DNA from 4 places in the Streptomyces sp. NPDC002994 genome. Region 1 is predicted to be linked to each of the others. Evidence: riboswitches for the same ligand, from Rfam matches in the RefSeq annotation. Region 1 holds a riboswitch; each other region holds the start of a gene.

Region 1 (3,832 bases):
GTCCTCATCAGGAATCTGATCGGAGTCGGCGACGAGCGCGACCTTCTCCAGGAATTCGGCCAGCGTCCCGGGCTCGTCGCCTTCCCGCTCCTGCTCGAACTCCAGGGCGACCGCGGCGAGTTCCTGAAGGTTCTCGATACGTGTCTCGTCCTGCGGGTCGGTCGAGGCCTGGAGCTCGGCGAGGTAACCGGTCCGCTCGAAGACGGCTTCGAGCACCGTGGCGGGCCCGGCGCCCGACTCGACGATCGTACGGAGCTCCTCCATCAGCGTGTTGAAGCGCTTCACGGCGTTCGCCGAGCGGGCCGCCATGCCGTACGCCTCGTCCACGCGCCGCAGCGCCTGCGGGAAGCTGATCTTCTCGCGCAGCGACAGCGCGTCGATCATCGCCTCGGCGCGGTCGCCGATGCCCCGCTTCGGTACGTTCAGGATGCGGCGCAGCGGGACGGTGTCCTCGGGGTTCGCCAGGACGCGCAGGTACGCGAGCACGTCCCGGACCTCCTTGCGCTCGTAGAAGCGCACGCCGCCGACGACCTTGTAGGGCAGCCCGACGCGGATGAAGATCTCTTCGAAGACGCGGGACTGGGCGTTCGTACGGTAGAAGACGGCGACGTCGCCGGCCTTCGCGTCGCCCGCGTCCGTCAGCCGGTCGATCTCCTCGGCGACGAACTGCGCCTCGTCGTGCTCGGTGTCGGCGACGTACCCGGTGATCAGCGAGCCCGCCCCGGCGTCCGTCCACAGGTTCTTGGGCCGGCGGTTCTCGTTGCGCTCGATGACGGCGTTGGCGGCCGTGAGGATGGTCTGCGTCGAGCGGTAGTTCTGCTCCAGCAGGATCGTCTTCGCGTCCGGGTAGTCCTCCTCGAACTGGAGGATGTTGCGGATGGTGGCGCCGCGGAAGGCGTAGATCGACTGGTCGGCGTCACCCACGACACACAGCTCGGCGGGCGCCTGGTTCTCGCCCGACGGACCTACCAGTTCGCGTACGAGCGTGTACTGAGCGTGGTTGGTGTCCTGGTACTCGTCGACCATGACGTGCCGGAAGCGCATCCGGTAGTGCTCGGCGACGTCCGGGAACGCCTGGAGCAGGTGCACGGTGGTCATGATGATGTCGTCGAAGTCCAGGGCGTTGGCCTCGCGCAGCCGCGCCTGGTACATCGCGTAGGCCTGCGCCAGGGTCTTCTCGAAGCCGTCGGCGGCCTGCCCGGCGAAGGTCTCTTCGTCTATCAGCTCGTTCTTGAGGTTCGAGACCTTGGCGCTGAAGGCCTTCGGCGGGAAGCGCTTCGGGTCGAGGTCCAGATCGCGGCAGACGAGCGCCATCAGGCGCTTCGAGTCGGCGGCGTCGTAGATCGAGAACGAGGACGTGAAGCCGAGCCTCTTCGACTCGCGGCGCAGGATGCGCACGCACGCGCTGTGGAAGGTGGAGACCCACATGTGACCCGCACGCGGGCCGACGAGCTGCTCCACGCGCTCCTTCATCTCGCCCGCGGCCTTGTTGGTGAAGGTGATCGCGAGGATCTGGCCGGGGTGCACACCCCGCTTGGCCAGCAGGTATGCGATCCGGTGGGTCAGGACGCGGGTCTTGCCCGAACCCGCGCCAGCCACGATGAGCAGCGGCGATCCGGCATGGACGACGGCGGCGCGCTGCTCTTCGTTCAGCCCGTCGAGCAGCGCGGCGGCGTCCACGACCGGGCGCGGCGCGCCGTCCCTGTAGTGCCCGTCCCTGGGCGCCGGAGGCGCGTCGAAGGCGCCGCCGAAGAGGTCGTGCGGGACCTCCTCCGGGGCGTGATCCTCGGGGGGCGGCGGGGCCGGCTCTTCCGCGTGCTGGAGGTCGGCCAGGAAGCTGTCGTCAAAGAGGCTGCTCATCGTTTACCAAGCTTAGGCGGGACCACCGACAGCCCGCCCCGGATTCCACCGGGGCCACCCGGATCCGGCCGGGCGAACCCGGCGCTCCGCCACTTCGCACGCCTGCCGTCGCCCTCTGTGACCTTGCGCACGCCCGACGGCCGACCGAGGGACCGGGCTGCGGGACGCACAACGGAACCAACTCGACCAGGTCACGAAAATGTATCGGGCATATCGAACATCGGGCTTCCCAGCACTCACCACTGTTGGCTAGCGTGCCGAGTCGGGCGGCTCGTACCCCAGCCGGCGAACAGCGCCGGAGCGATCAGCCCACGCCGAATCCGGCCTGCCACAGGGCAGTTCGGAACCGGGGACCCACGCGCACCACCTGGGGTGAATCGGTCCGCAGTCCCACGGACCGTAGGGCACCTTCCGTTCGTCCCGCCCGAACCCGACAGCTAACCCGGTAGGCGGTCCACGGAAGGAGATGCCGGCCTTGGCGTCGCATCGCAAGCCGCGTGCCCGTACACGCACCACCGCACCCGCACTGGGCATCACGACGGCCGCAATCGCCTCAGTCGGCCTGCTCGCCCAGACAGCGGGCGCGGCACCCACCGCGCCGACGGCTCCCAAGCCGACCGTCGAAGAGGTGCGGAAGAAGGTCGACGACCTCTACCGGCAGGCCGGCACGGCCACGCAGAAGTACAACCTGGCCAAAGAGAAGACGGAGCAGCAGCGGAAGTCCGTGGACGGCCTGCTCGACGCCGTGGCCGAGCGGACAGAGAAGCTGAACGAGGCCCGGCGCAAGCTCGGCAGCTACGCGGCCGCACAGTACCGGTCGGGGTCGGTCACCCCGACCGCCGCGCTGCTCCTCGCGGACAGCCCCCAGGCGTACTTCGACCAGAACCGGCTGCTGGACCGGATGACGGAACGCCAGCAGACGGATGTCACCGACTTCGAGACGCAGCAGGCGGCGGCGTCGAAGAAGCGCGCCGAGGCGACGCGGAGCCTGGAGAGCCTCACCGCGTCGCAGGCATCCCTCAAGTCCTCGAAGCAGGACGTGCAGACGAAGCTCGCACAGGCGCGCGAGCTGCTGTCCCGGCTGACCGCGCAGGAGAAGGCGCGGCTGGCGACGCTGGAGAAGGCGCGGGAGGCGGAGGCGCGGCGCAAGGCCGAAGCGAAGGCCAAGGCAGAGGCGGAGGCGGCCAAGGCGGAGCGCAAGCGCCAGGAGGAAGTGGCACAGAAGGACGAGAGCGATACGGGAACGGGTACGGGTACGGGTACGGGTACGGGAGCCGATACAGGCACGGGTTCCGGCACCGGCACCGGCGACGCGTACGCCGCCAAGGCCGAGAAGGTCCTGGCCTTCGCCCGCGCCCAGATCGGCAAGCCGTACGTCTGGGGCGCGGCAGGCCCCAGCTCGTACGACTGCTCCGGCCTCACCCAGGACGCCTGGAAGGCCGCCGGCGTCGACCTCCCCCGTACCACCTGGGACCAGGTGAAGGTCGGCACGCGCATCGCGACGGACAACCTCAAGCCGGGCGACCTGGTCTTCTTCTACGACGACATCAGCCACGTCGGCATCTACATCGGCGGCGGCAAGATGATCCACGCCCCGAAGCCCGGCGCGTACGTCCGCGAGGAGTCGATCTACTACATGCCGATCTACGGCAGCGTGCGCCCCGCCTAGCCCGAAAGCGCCTGTGCCGGGCCGCGTTTGAGTTGGCCTTTCCTCATCGTCCTCCTGTCCTCCTGTCCTTCGCCGGTCCGGCAGGACAGGACGATGAGAAGTCACCTGAACTGGGCGGTGGTCTCAGGAGCCGCCGTGCGATCATGCCGAGGATGCCCCCGGGGGGGCCGAAGCGGTGGTCGGTGCACGCCGGTCGCGGCGGAGGCGCTCGTCGCCGAACAGCCCGGCCACCGGTGGCGGCCGCGACGCGGTCTTGAACAGGGCGACGCGGCCCGCCACAGGCTCAGAGATCCGCAGCCCGGC
Region 2 (3,832 bases), on a different contig from region 1:
CGACGAACTGTGCCGGTACGCCGTCCTGTTCGGCGACCCGCAGCTCGCCCTGTCCGCCGTCAAGCGTGTCCTGGACATCACGGCGGAGGAGGTCCAGGCGGTCGCCAAGGCCAGGCTCCGCCCGGACAACCGCGCGGTCCTGGTGTACGAGCCCACGCACTCCGACAGCGCCGAAGCCGCAGCCGACGACACCACCGACGCCGCCGGCGAGACCGGAACGCAGGAAGGGGCGGACAAGTGACCGACACCGCAGCCGTCAGCATGAAGTTCCACCCGCAGCCGCAGGGGGGCACCCCCACGCCGTGGGCCTTCCCCGCCCCCGAGCGCGGCGCCCTGCCCAACGGCCTGACCGTGCTGCGCTGCCACCGCCCCGGTCAGCAGGTCGTGGCCGTCGAGGTCTTCCTCGCCGCCCCCCTGGAGGCCGAGCCCACGGGCCTGGACGGCGTGGCCACGATCATGGCGCGGGCCTTCTCCGAGGGCACCGACAAGCACTCCGCCGAGGAGTTCGCCGCCGAGCTGGAGCGCTGCGGCGCCACACTCGACGCGTACGCCGACCATCCGGGCGTCCGGGTCTCCCTCGAGGTCCCCGTCTCCCGGCTGCCCAAGGCGCTCGGCCTGCTCGCCGACGCGCTGCGGGCGCCCGGCTTCACGGACAGCGAGATCGAGCGCCTGGTGGCCAACCGGCTCGACGAGATCCCGCACGAGACGGCCAACCCGTCCCGCCGCGCGGCCAAGCAGCTCTCCAAGGAGCTGTTCCCGGCGACCTCGCGCATGTCGCGGCCGCGCCAGGGCACCGAGGAGACGGTGGAGCGTATCGACTCCGCCGCTGTGAAGAGCTTCTACGCGGCGCACGTGCGTCCCGCGACCGCCACCGCGGTGGTCGTCGGCGACCTCGAAGGCACCGACCTGGACGCGATCCTGGCCGACACCCTGGGCGCCTGGAAGGGTGACACGGCCGAGCCCCGCCCCGTGCCGCCGGTGACGGCCGACGACACGGGCCGTGTGGTCATCGTGGACCGGCCCGGCGCGGTCCAGACGCAGCTGCTCATCGGCCGGATCGGCCCCGACCGGCATGACCGTGTCTGGCCCGCCCAGGTCCTCGGCACGTACTGCCTGGGTGGCACCCTCACCTCCCGCCTGGACCGCGTCCTGCGCGAGGAGAAGGGCTACACGTACGGCGTGCGCGCCTTCGGCCAGGTGCTGCGCTCCTCGGCCGACGGTACGGGCGCCTCGATGCTGGCGATCAGTGGCTCGGTGGACACGGAGTCCACCGGACCGGCGCTCGATGACCTCTGGAAGGTGCTGCGCACCCTCGCGGCCGAGGGCCTCACCGACGCCGAGCGCGATGTCGCCGTACAGAACCTGGTGGGTGTCGCGCCGCTCAAGTACGAGACGGCGGCGGCCGTCGCCGGCACGCTCGCCGACCAGGTCGAGCAGCACCTGCCGGACGACTTCCAGGCCCAGATGTACGCCCGCCTCGCCGAGACGGGCACCGTGGAGGCCACCGCGGCGGTCGTCAACGCCTTCCCCGAGGACCGGCTGGTCACGATCCTCGTCGGCGACGCTTCGCAGATCGAGGAGCCCGTCAGGGCGCTCGGCATCGGCGACGTGACGGTGGTCGCAGGCTGACGCGTGGTCGGCGACTGACCGCGTTACACCCCAAAGCGGGAGATTGAGGGACCCCGGCGGCCGAAAGGCTGCCGGGGTCCTTCCTGTATGTCCGGTTTGTTGTGGAGGTTGCCTGTCTGGCCTGTGGGGTGCGTTACAAAACGCCGTGTCTGTTTGGTGATTAAAAGATGTGCCGCTTAGCGTCTGTCCGGCTGTCCGTCAGCAGTGAGCCGCATCCGCGGCACCGGGCAGCCATCGCCGAGTCCCCGTCAGGCGCGAGCCTGGGGAGCCGGGGACCCAATCAGTCCCTGGGGTGAATCGGACGTCCTGCGTGCGTACGTACGACAGGCGTCCGTAGGAGACCTTCCTGCTCCGAACCCGTCAGCTAACCCGGTAGGCGAGAAGGAAGGAAAGGATCAGCCACTCCATGGCGTTCACCCGTGCCACCGGGAAGCACCGTCGTCCGAGCCGCCTGACGCGCAGAAGCGCGAACATGGCGGGCGTCGCCGCCCTCGCGACGACCGGCGTCATCGGAGGCCTGGCCTCTCCGGCTCTCGCCGCCGGATCGGCCCTCTCCGTCGAGGACACCGGCCTCACCCAGGCCATCGTCATCGGCGACTCCCTCGCCGACCAGATCGCCGCTCAGGCCGAGAAGCAGCAGCAGGCCGCCGACAAGGCGGAGGCCGAGCGCAAGGCGGAGGTCAAGCGCAAGGCGGAAGCCAAGCGCAAGGCGGAGGCCAAAGCCAAGGCCGAGGCCGAGGCGCGCGCCAAGAAGGAGCGCGAGGAGCGTGCGGCCAAGGAGCGCGCCGCCCGTGAGGCGGAGCGCAAGCGCCTGGGTGGCTACACCCTCCCGGTCGCCGGCTCCTTCGTGACCACCGGCTACAAGACCGGCGGTAACCTCTGGTCCTCCGGCAGCCACTCCGGCGTCGACTTCCGCGCCGCGTCCGGCAGTTCCGTCGTCTCCGTCGGTGCGGGCACCGTCGTCGAGGCCGGCTGGGGCGGGGCGTACGGCAACAACATCGTCATCCGGATGAACGACGGCACGTACACGCAGTACGGCCACCTGTCGTCCCTCGGCGTCTCCGTCGGCCAGAGCGTCGCCTCCGGCCAGCAGATAGGCCTCTCGGGCTCGACCGGCAACTCGACCGGCCCGCACCTGCACTTCGAGGCCCGCACGTCGCCCGAGTACGGCTCGGACATGGACCCGGTCGGGTACCTGCGCGCGCACGGCGTGAACGTCTGACGGCTCGGTCGCCCGTTCGTCGTCCAGAAGGCCCCGGCTCCCCGCCGGGGCCTTGTGCATGTCCAAAAGCCGTCCATGGATTCCCGCCCCCCGTCGGAAATTGCGGAATGCTGCAATAGAGTCGCCGAACAAGCGTCGATCGACCGCGTTTCGCGGGGATTAAGGCGGAGGTTCGGTCATGCGCATTCCCGCGCAATCGGTATGCACGGCAATCCGTGACGACATCGTTTCCGGTGTCTTCGCGCGGGGCAGCCGGCTCACCGAAGAGCTGCTGGCGCGCCGTTACGGTGTCTCGCGCGTCCCGGTGCGCGAGGCTCTGCGCACACTGGAGTCCGAGGGGTTCGTCACCACCCGCCGGCACGCGGGCGCCTGCGTGGCCGAGCCCACCGAGCAGGAGGCCGCCGACCTCCTGGAGGTCCGGACACTGCTGGAGCCGCTGAGCGCGGCCCGCGCCGCCCAGCGGCGCACCGAGGCGCACCTCAAGGTGCTGCGCGGCCTGGTCAGGCTCGGCCAGGAGCGGGCCCGCCGGGGCGAGGGCGAGGATCTGCGCTCGCTGGGCACCTGGTTTCACGAGACGCTCGCCCAGGCGTCGGGCAGCCCCGGCCTCACGGCCCTGCTCACCCAGCTCAGGCACAAGATCGCCTGGATGTACGCCGTCGAGCAGCACGCCCGCCCCGCCGAGGCCTGGGCCGAACACGCCGCGATCGTCGACGCCGTGGCGCGCGGTGACGTGGAACGGGCCCGGTCGCTGACGGCCCTGCACGCCGAACGGGCCGTGGCCGCGCATCGGTTGCGACGCCCCGGCCCGGAGCGTGAACGAGGGCGCGAGCGGGAGCGTGAACGGGAGCGCGGGCAAGGGCGCGTGAGGACTTCGCAACATGCCGTAAACACCGTGAGTGGCCGCCATTAACAGCCGCGCCGTATACAAAGAGGGCGAATTGGCGGGGGCTTATTTCTGCTGCCCGCATTTTGCGGCGTACA
Region 3 (3,832 bases), on a different contig from region 1:
TCGACGCCGAAACGAGGTGACGCTACGTCAATTCGAGACCTTCACGTGATCTACGCTGCATCGACTTGTAACAAACGTTCGAGTAGGGCTACGTTCACCGTCAACCTCAGCCGTCACTCGAAAGGCCACCGCATGCGCTCCGGGAACGGTAAGCACCGCCGCCCCCGTCAGGCTCCAGCTCTCGTCGTCGCGGCAGGAGTCGCCGGATCGGCCATCGCCATCCCGCTGCTCGGCGCGACCGGCGCGAACGCTGCCGAAGCCACGACCTGGGACCGAGTCGCCGATTGCGAGAGCGGCGGCATGTGGAGCGCCGACCTCGGTAACGGCTACTACGGCGGGCTTCAGTTCTCCCCGGAGAACTGGCAGAAGTTCGGCGGTACGGCCTACGCGCCGCGCGCCGACCTCGCCAGCCGCTCCCAGCAGATCCAGGTGGCGGAGAAGGTGCTGGCCGACCAGGGACCGCAGGCGTGGCCGAGCTGCGCGCTCATCTCCGGCCTGACGGAGGGTGACGACGCCGCCCCGGATGACGGTGCGACCGCCGAGCCGAAGGACGACACGTCGACCGCGACGCCGGAGAACGCCGAGACCCAGGAGCCGTCCGAGCCGACGACCGAGGCGCCCGCCGGGACCGGCGACGAGAGCGTGAAGGCCGACAAGGCTGACGAGGCTGACAAGGCCGACAAGGCGGACGAAACCGCTGAGCCGACGGCGCCCCCGGTGTCCGAGGACGCCAAGACGTCTGACGACCCCGAGGCCCCCTCCCCCGGGACCGCCTCGCCCACCCCCGAGGAGGGCACCTCCAAGGGCAAGCACCGCGGCGAAGAGGCGCGGGAAGCCGACAGCGCCGTATCCGGTGATCCGGGCATCGGGCGCGAATCGGGCCGCCACGCCTCCCGAGGTGACGGATCGACACGTGACGCCGCCAACGCCGACGGCGAGTACACCGTCCGCGCCGGTGACAACCTCTGGGCCATCGCCGACGCGCACGACGTGAGCGGCGGCTGGGCCGCGCTCTATGCCGCGAACGAGAAGACCGTCGGCTCCGACCCGGACCTCATCGTCCCTGGCCAGAGCCTCGATCTGGGCTGATTTCGGGGGGTAGTTCGGGCCGCTATGTCCAGTTTGGCATAAGTGAGACAAGGGTCTCTTTGCCTCAACTGGTGGGCGCGGCCCGGACGATCCGCCCGTTCCTCCCCTGACCTGCGCGAATGTGGGTCAGGTAAGGGCAGGGAAGGGCGATATCTCCCTGATGTGCGTCTTTGAACATCAAGGGCTCATGTGTTTACCGTCAGACCGCTCGCCACCGCGGGCCCCGTCGACCGTCACGCCGAATCCTGCCGGCGGCCGGGGGGAACTGACGCGTAAAGCGCCGTAGGCAGGAGCGGGGGACCCAGGTAGGCGCCGGGCCCGGACGTCGAAAGACGAACGGAACCGGCTTGGGGTAAAGCCGCGCGACGCAGGTCGTCGTGCGGCCGGGCACTCACTTGGCCCGAACCCGACAGCTCACCTCGTAGGCGTCGGTGAGGAGATGTCGCATGCTGTTTTCCAGCAAGGCCAAGCACCGTGCCCCGTCCAAGGCCATGCGTTTCGCCGCGTTCGCCGGTATCACCGGCGCCGCTGTCGCCGTCCCGCTGATGGGCGCGACCTCGGCCTCCGCCGCTTCCGTCGAGACCTGGGACGCTGTCGCCCAGTGCGAGTCCGGCGGCAACTGGTCCATCAACACGGGCAACGGCTACTACGGCGGCCTGCAGTTCTCCGCGTCCAGCTGGGCCGCGGCCGGTGGCACGCAGTACGCCCCGACCGCCGACAAGGCGTCCAAGGCGCAGCAGATCGCCACCGCCGAGAAGCTCCTCGACATGCAGGGCCCGGGCGCCTGGGCCTGCGCCGGTGCCGGCGGCCTGACCAACGACGGTGTCGACCCGGGTGTCGACACCTCCGGTTCCACGGAGAAGAAGCAGGAGCAGGCCGCCCCGCGCGCCGCCGAGCAGCCCGCCTCGCGCAGCGAGGTCCGCTCCGAGCCCAAGGCCGAGCCCAAGGCCGAGACCGCGAAGCCCGCCGCGCCCGCCGAGATCAAGAAGGGTGACGGCGAGTACAAGGTCAAGTCCGGCGACACCCTCGGCAAGATCGCCGACGCGAAGAAGGTCAAGGGCGGCTGGGAGAAGCTCTTCGAGCTGAACAAGGACATCGTCAGCGACGCCGATGTCATCTACCCGGGCCAGCAGCTGCACCTGAGCTGACCCGGCGACACCCCCACACCACCCCGGCCCGGCGCGCTCCCCCCGTACGCGCCGGGCCGGGGTTCTGCCGTACTGACCAGAAGAGTTACGTCCGCTATTGCGGGTATTCGGACCTCTTCTTGTCCCACGGGGCGGGCGAACGGCCGACCGATGCCCCCGAGCCGGTTAGGCTCTTGTCGCAAGGCCAAAGTGACCCTGCACCCCTAGCGTCACATCCCAGAAGGAGATGCTCGTGCCGTCCATCGACGTCGTCGTAGCCCGGGAAATCCTGGACTCCCGAGGCAACCCCACGGTCGAGGTCGAGGTCGGCCTCGACGACGGCAGCACCGGTCGTGCTGCTGTTCCGTCCGGTGCCTCCACCGGAGCGTTCGAGGCCATTGAGCTTCGCGACGGTGACCCGAACCGCTACCAGGGCAAGGGTGTCGAGAAGGCCGTCCTCGCCGTCATCGAGCAGATCGGCCCGGAGCTCGTCGGTTACGACGCCACCGAGCAGCGCCTGATCGACCAGGCCATGTTCGACCTGGACGCCACCGAGAACAAGGCCTCCCTCGGCGCCAACGCCATCCTCGGCGTCTCCCTCGCCGTCGCGCACGCCGCCTCCGAGGCGTCGGACCTGCCGCTCTTCCGCTACCTCGGCGGCCCGAACGCGCACCTGCTGCCCGTTCCGATGATGAACATCCTCAACGGTGGGTCGCACGCCGACTCCAACGTCGACATCCAGGAGTTCATGATCGCGCCGATCGGCGCCGAGTCGTTCTCCGAGGCCCTGCGCTGGGGCACGGAGGTCTACCACACCCTCAAGTCCGTCCTGAAGACCAAGGGCCTGTCCACCGGCCTCGGCGACGAGGGCGGCTTCGCCCCGAACCTGGACTCCAACCGCGCCGCGCTCGACCTCATCCTCGAGGCCATCCAGCAGGCCGGCTACATCCCGGGCGAGCAGATCGCGCTCGCGCTCGACGTCGCCGCGTCCGAGTTCTACAAGGACGGCTCGTACGAGTTCGAGGGCAAGTCCCGCTCGGCCGCCGAGATGACGGAGTACTACGAGGAGCTCGTGGCGGCGTACCCGCTCGTCTCCATCGAGGACCCGCTCTTCGAGGACGACTGGGCCGGCTGGAAGGTCCTCACCGACAAGCTGGGCGCCAAGGTCCAGATCGTCGGCGACGACCTCTTCGTCACCAACCCGGAGCGCCTGGCCCGCGGCATCGAGGAAGGCGCCGCCAACTCGCTGCTCGTGAAGGTCAACCAGATCGGTTCGCTGACCGAGACCCTGGACGCCGTCGAGCTCGCGCAGCGCAACGGCTTCAAGTGCATGATGTCGCACCGCTCCGGTGAGACCGAGGACGTCACCATCGCCGACCTCGCCGTCGCCACCAACTGCGGCCAGATCAAGACCGGCGCCCCGGCCCGCTCCGAGCGCGTCGCCAAGTACAACCAGCTGCTGCGCATCGAGGAGATCCTCGACGACGCGGCGGTGTACGCGGGTCGTTCCGCCTTCCCCCGCTTTAAGGGATAAGCACAGCAAGGGCTGACAGCAAGCCCTGACACCACAGCACAGCCAGTCGTACGTACGTCCCCGGCCGCGGTCCCGTACCGTG
Region 4 (3,832 bases), on a different contig from region 1:
GATCTCGGTGGACGGCGAAGGCGGGGTCCGCCGCTGCCACTTCGTGCCCACCGAACTCGGCAATCTCTACGACGGCTCGTACCGCCAGGCACTGCGCCCGCGCGCCTGCCCCCTCGCCGCCTGCGACTGTCACATCGGCTACGTCCACCTGGAGACGCTGCCGCTGTACGACGTGTTCGCGGGCGGCGTTCTGGAGCGCGTACCGGCCGCCACCCGCCTGCCCTCACAGGGGCAGCAGATCGGGCCTCTTCGCCTCGACGTGATCACCTGACGACTCCCCGCGCAGCCGCCGCCCGATCCACGGCACCAAGTGCTCCCGCGCCCACTGGATGTTGTCCCGGCGCGCCTCCAGCGTGCCGCGCGGCGCCTGCGGCGGCCACGCCTGGTCCGGGTCGGCCGGTACGTCGAGCCCGAGCACCTGGGCGGCGCGCAGGGCGACCCGGGTGTGCCCCTCGGGCGAGAGGTGCAGCCGGTCGCCGTCCCAGGCGCGCCTGTCCTGTACGGACTTGAGCGACCACAGGTCGAGCACCGGGCAGTCGTACCGGTCGGCGACCGCCCGTACGTGCGCCGTGTACGTCGCGATCTTGCCCCGCAGATGGCGCAGCACGGGAATGCCGCGCGTGTCGAAGCCGGTGGTCACCATGACGGTGCCCACGGCGTTGGTGAGGTCCGCGACGGCCCGTTCGAAGCGCTCGGCGACGTCGTCGGGGTCGCTGCCCGGCCGGAGGATGTCGTTGCCCCCGGCGCAGAAGCTCACCAGATCGGGTGCCAACTCCTTAGCGCGCGGGACCTGCTCGGCCACGATCTGGTCGAGGAGACGGCCGCGTACGGCGAGGTTGGCGTAGCGGAAGGTGTGCTCGGGGACGCGGTCGTCGAGGAGTACGGCGAGCCGGTCGGCCCAGCCGATGAACGCACCGTCGGGTCCGGGATCTCCGACGCCTTCGGTGAAGCTGTCGCCGATCGCCGCGTACGACCCGATCGTGACTGCATTGAATGATCTCGAATCGTCTGCCACGTCGGCACATCCTTCACTGGAGCGAGTGACCTACGCCACCGTAGGGAGGGGTTGACGCAGCGTGATATATGACACCGGTCAAGATTCACCCAACCCGGAATAGACCGAAAAAGCACGTACGCCCCCTTTTGCCGCCGGATGTGGCAGCGAAAAGGGGGCGTACGAGAGCGTGCAGGCAGATCAGATGGTTCAGATGGTGACGCCGTGGCCGCGCAGGTAGGCCAGCGGGTCGACGTCCGAGCCGTAGCTCGGGCCGGTCCGGATCTCGAAGTGCAGGTGCGGGCCGGTGGAGTTGCCCGTGCTGCCGGAGAGGCCGATCTGGGTGCCGCCGCCGACGCTCTGGCCGGAGGAGACGGACAGCGAGGACAGGTGGGCGTACTGCGAGTAGCGGCCGTCCTCGTGCTTGATGACGACCTCGTTGCCGTACGAGCCGCTCCAGCCCGCGGAGACCACGGTGCCGGCACCGACCGCCTTGACCGGGGTACCGCTGGACGCGGAGAAGTCGACGCCCGTGTGGTAGCCGCTGGACCAGCTGCCGCCGGCCATGCGGTACGGGGTGGTGACGCCCGCGGAGACCGGGGCGGTGAAGCCGGATCCGGTGCTCGGCGCGGCGGCCGCGGGGGCGGCCTTGGGGGCCTCGGCCTTCGGGGCGGCCTTGGGGGCCGCCTTCACGGGGGCGGGCTTCGCCGGAGCGGCCTTCGCCGGGGCGGCGGCCTTCGCGGGGGCAGCGGCCTTCGCACCGATGGTCAGCTTCATGCCGGGCAGGATCAGCGAGGGGTTGCCGCCGACGACCTCACGGTTGTCGTCGTACAGCTTCTGCCAGCCGCCCCGCACGTCCTGCTCGTCGGCGATCTTCGACAGGTAGTCGCCGGAGACCACGGAGTAGGTCTTGGTGCCGGCCTTCTTCGTCGGCGCGGCCTTCTCGGAAGCGGCCGAGGGGGCGGACTTGCCGGCGGACGCGGCGGCCGGGGCCGCCTTCTCCGCGGCGTTCGCACCGGTGGCGGCGATGAGCGGAAGTGCGAGTACGGCCCCGCCCGTTCCGGCGGCGACGAATCCGCGAGTGAGCGAGTTGGACCTCGGGCGGCGGTGCTTACCCTTTGCGGGCATGGAACATTCCTCTCCGGCGCCTACGAGGTGAGCTGTCGGGTTCGGGCTGGAGATGCCCGGCCGCGCTGGTGCGCGACTTAACCCCAAAGCCGGTCCGGACGGGGAACTTCCCCGATGACCGGCGTACTTACCTGGTTCCCCCGCTCCTGCCACGCGTGAGTGAGTGTGAGTGCGGATTCCGGGAGGTGGCAGGATTCGGCGGTCCACCCGGATTGACGGTGACCGTAAGCCGACGCGGCTCTCCCGTACAAGCCAGTCCATTCATTCCGCCATTGCCCCACGAGAATTCATGGAGCAATTCCCGTCACCCTCTGTGGATTACGGATCTTTACGCCCCGCCCGCCAACTGGCATTTCCTCGCAGCGCTTCGCCACGCACCGTCACGAATATGATCCTGCTCACCAGCAGCCCCGCCATTTCCCGTACCCCCATGGGGAGTTACACCGAAATGGTCCGTTTCGCCCTAACTGCCACTTACCTCCCGCACTGCACTGTAAGGGCGTCAAATCCCAGGGCTCACGTCCTCCGCAGCCGGAAGACCGCCGCGTCGAGATCGCCGCGCAGCGCGGTGCGAAGCCCCCGGTGGAGCAGTACGGAACCCCGGTGCACGGCAGAGGTGTCGAGGCAGGCGTACGCCGCAGCCGGGTCCAGCCCGCGCAGACGCAGCGGCGGCTGCTCCTCGCCGTAATGCTGCGCCTGGAGCCAGGCGAGGACGACGGTGTCGTCACCGCGCACGTACTGAACGGCGCTGAGCCCGCCGTCGGGCGCCCGCAGCCGGTACAGCTCGCCGTGCTGCACCACCGGCCTGATCTCCTTGTACAGGTCCACCCACTCGCGCGCCTCGGCGATCTCGTCCTCGCCCCAGCCGGTCAGATCGCCGCCGATGCCGAGCACGCCCGCCATCGCGCTCACGAAGCGGAAGCGCAGCGAGCTGACCCGCCCGTTGAGCTGAGTGTTCGGGCTGTCGGTGACCCACGCGGCCATCGCCCGCGCCGGGTGCAGCTGGCTGAAGCCGTGCTGGATGGCGAGCCGGTCCAGCGGGTCGGTGTTGTCGGACGTCCACACCTGGTCGGTACGGGACAGAATCCCGAGGTCGATCCGGCCGCCGCCGCCCGAGCACGACTCGAAGGCGACGCCGGGATGCGCGGCCCGCAGCCGGTCGAGGAGCGCGTACAGGGCGTGCACGTGCTCGGTCCACAGCCGCTGCGGGTACGGTTCGCCCGGCCAGCCCGCGTCGGTGAAGCAGCGGTTGAAGTCCCACTTCACATAATCGATCGGAGCGCTCGACAGCAACCCGTCGAGCTGCTCCCAGAGGTACGCCTGGACGTCGTCCCGCGCCAGATTGAGGACAAGCTGGTTACGGAACTCCGTGCGGGTGCGCCCCGGATGATGCTGCACCCAGTCGGGATGCGCCCGGTACAGATCGCTGTCGGCGTTGACCATCTCGGGCTCGACCCAGATCCCGAACCGCATGCCCAGCCCGTGCACTTCGTCGGCCAGCGGCTTCAGCCCGCCGGGGAAGCGGTCCGGATTCGGCGTCCAGTCCCCGAGCCCGGCGCGGTCGCTGACCCGCGCGCCGAACCACGCGTCGTCCACGACGAACAGCTCGACACCGATGTCCGCGGCCCGCCGCGCCAGCGCGAGCTGCTGGCCCTCGGAGATGTCGAACCCGGTCGCTTCCCAGGAGTTGTAGAGAACGGGCCGCGAGCT

The links. A riboswitch is a leader RNA that binds a small molecule or an ion and turns the genes downstream of it on or off. The one in region 1 is predicted to bind cyclic di-AMP.
Positions count from the first base shown of each region.
Region 2: another riboswitch for cyclic di-AMP. It lies ahead of ABZX79_RS29385 (M23 family metallopeptidase); the one in region 1 lies ahead of ABZX79_RS13025 (NlpC/P60 family protein).
Region 3: another riboswitch for cyclic di-AMP. It lies ahead of ABZX79_RS16570 (transglycosylase family protein); the one in region 1 lies ahead of ABZX79_RS13025 (NlpC/P60 family protein).
Region 4: another riboswitch for cyclic di-AMP. It lies ahead of ABZX79_RS28055 (LysM peptidoglycan-binding domain-containing M23 family metallopeptidase); the one in region 1 lies ahead of ABZX79_RS13025 (NlpC/P60 family protein).

Region 1 is NZ_JBEXNQ010000008.1:167,592-171,423, forward strand. It holds gene pcrA (DNA helicase PcrA) at 1-1,860, opposite strand, end outside; cyclic di-AMP (ydaO/yuaA leader) riboswitch at 2,163-2,328, shown strand; gene ABZX79_RS13025 (NlpC/P60 family protein) at 2,327-3,529, shown strand.
Region 2 is NZ_JBEXNQ010000026.1:109,855-113,686, forward strand. It holds gene ABZX79_RS29375 (pitrilysin family protein) at 1-241, shown strand, start outside; gene ABZX79_RS29380 (pitrilysin family protein) at 262-1,629, shown strand; cyclic di-AMP (ydaO/yuaA leader) riboswitch at 1,855-2,023, shown strand; gene ABZX79_RS29385 (M23 family metallopeptidase) at 2,036-2,851, shown strand; gene ABZX79_RS29390 (GntR family transcriptional regulator) at 3,030-3,761, shown strand.
Region 3 is NZ_JBEXNQ010000011.1:22,940-26,771, reverse strand. It holds gene ABZX79_RS16580 (cytochrome P450) at 1-20, shown strand, start outside; gene ABZX79_RS16575 (transglycosylase family protein) at 133-1,089, shown strand; cyclic di-AMP (ydaO/yuaA leader) riboswitch at 1,358-1,532, shown strand; gene ABZX79_RS16570 (transglycosylase family protein) at 1,536-2,237, shown strand; gene eno (phosphopyruvate hydratase) at 2,464-3,750, shown strand.
Region 4 is NZ_JBEXNQ010000024.1:48,605-52,436, forward strand. It holds gene ABZX79_RS28045 (STM4011 family radical SAM protein) at 1-271, shown strand, start outside; gene ABZX79_RS28050 (SGNH/GDSL hydrolase family protein) at 224-1,015, opposite strand; gene ABZX79_RS28055 (LysM peptidoglycan-binding domain-containing M23 family metallopeptidase) at 1,205-2,122, opposite strand; cyclic di-AMP (ydaO/yuaA leader) riboswitch at 2,125-2,298, opposite strand; gene ABZX79_RS28060 (alpha-galactosidase) at 2,639-3,832, opposite strand, start outside.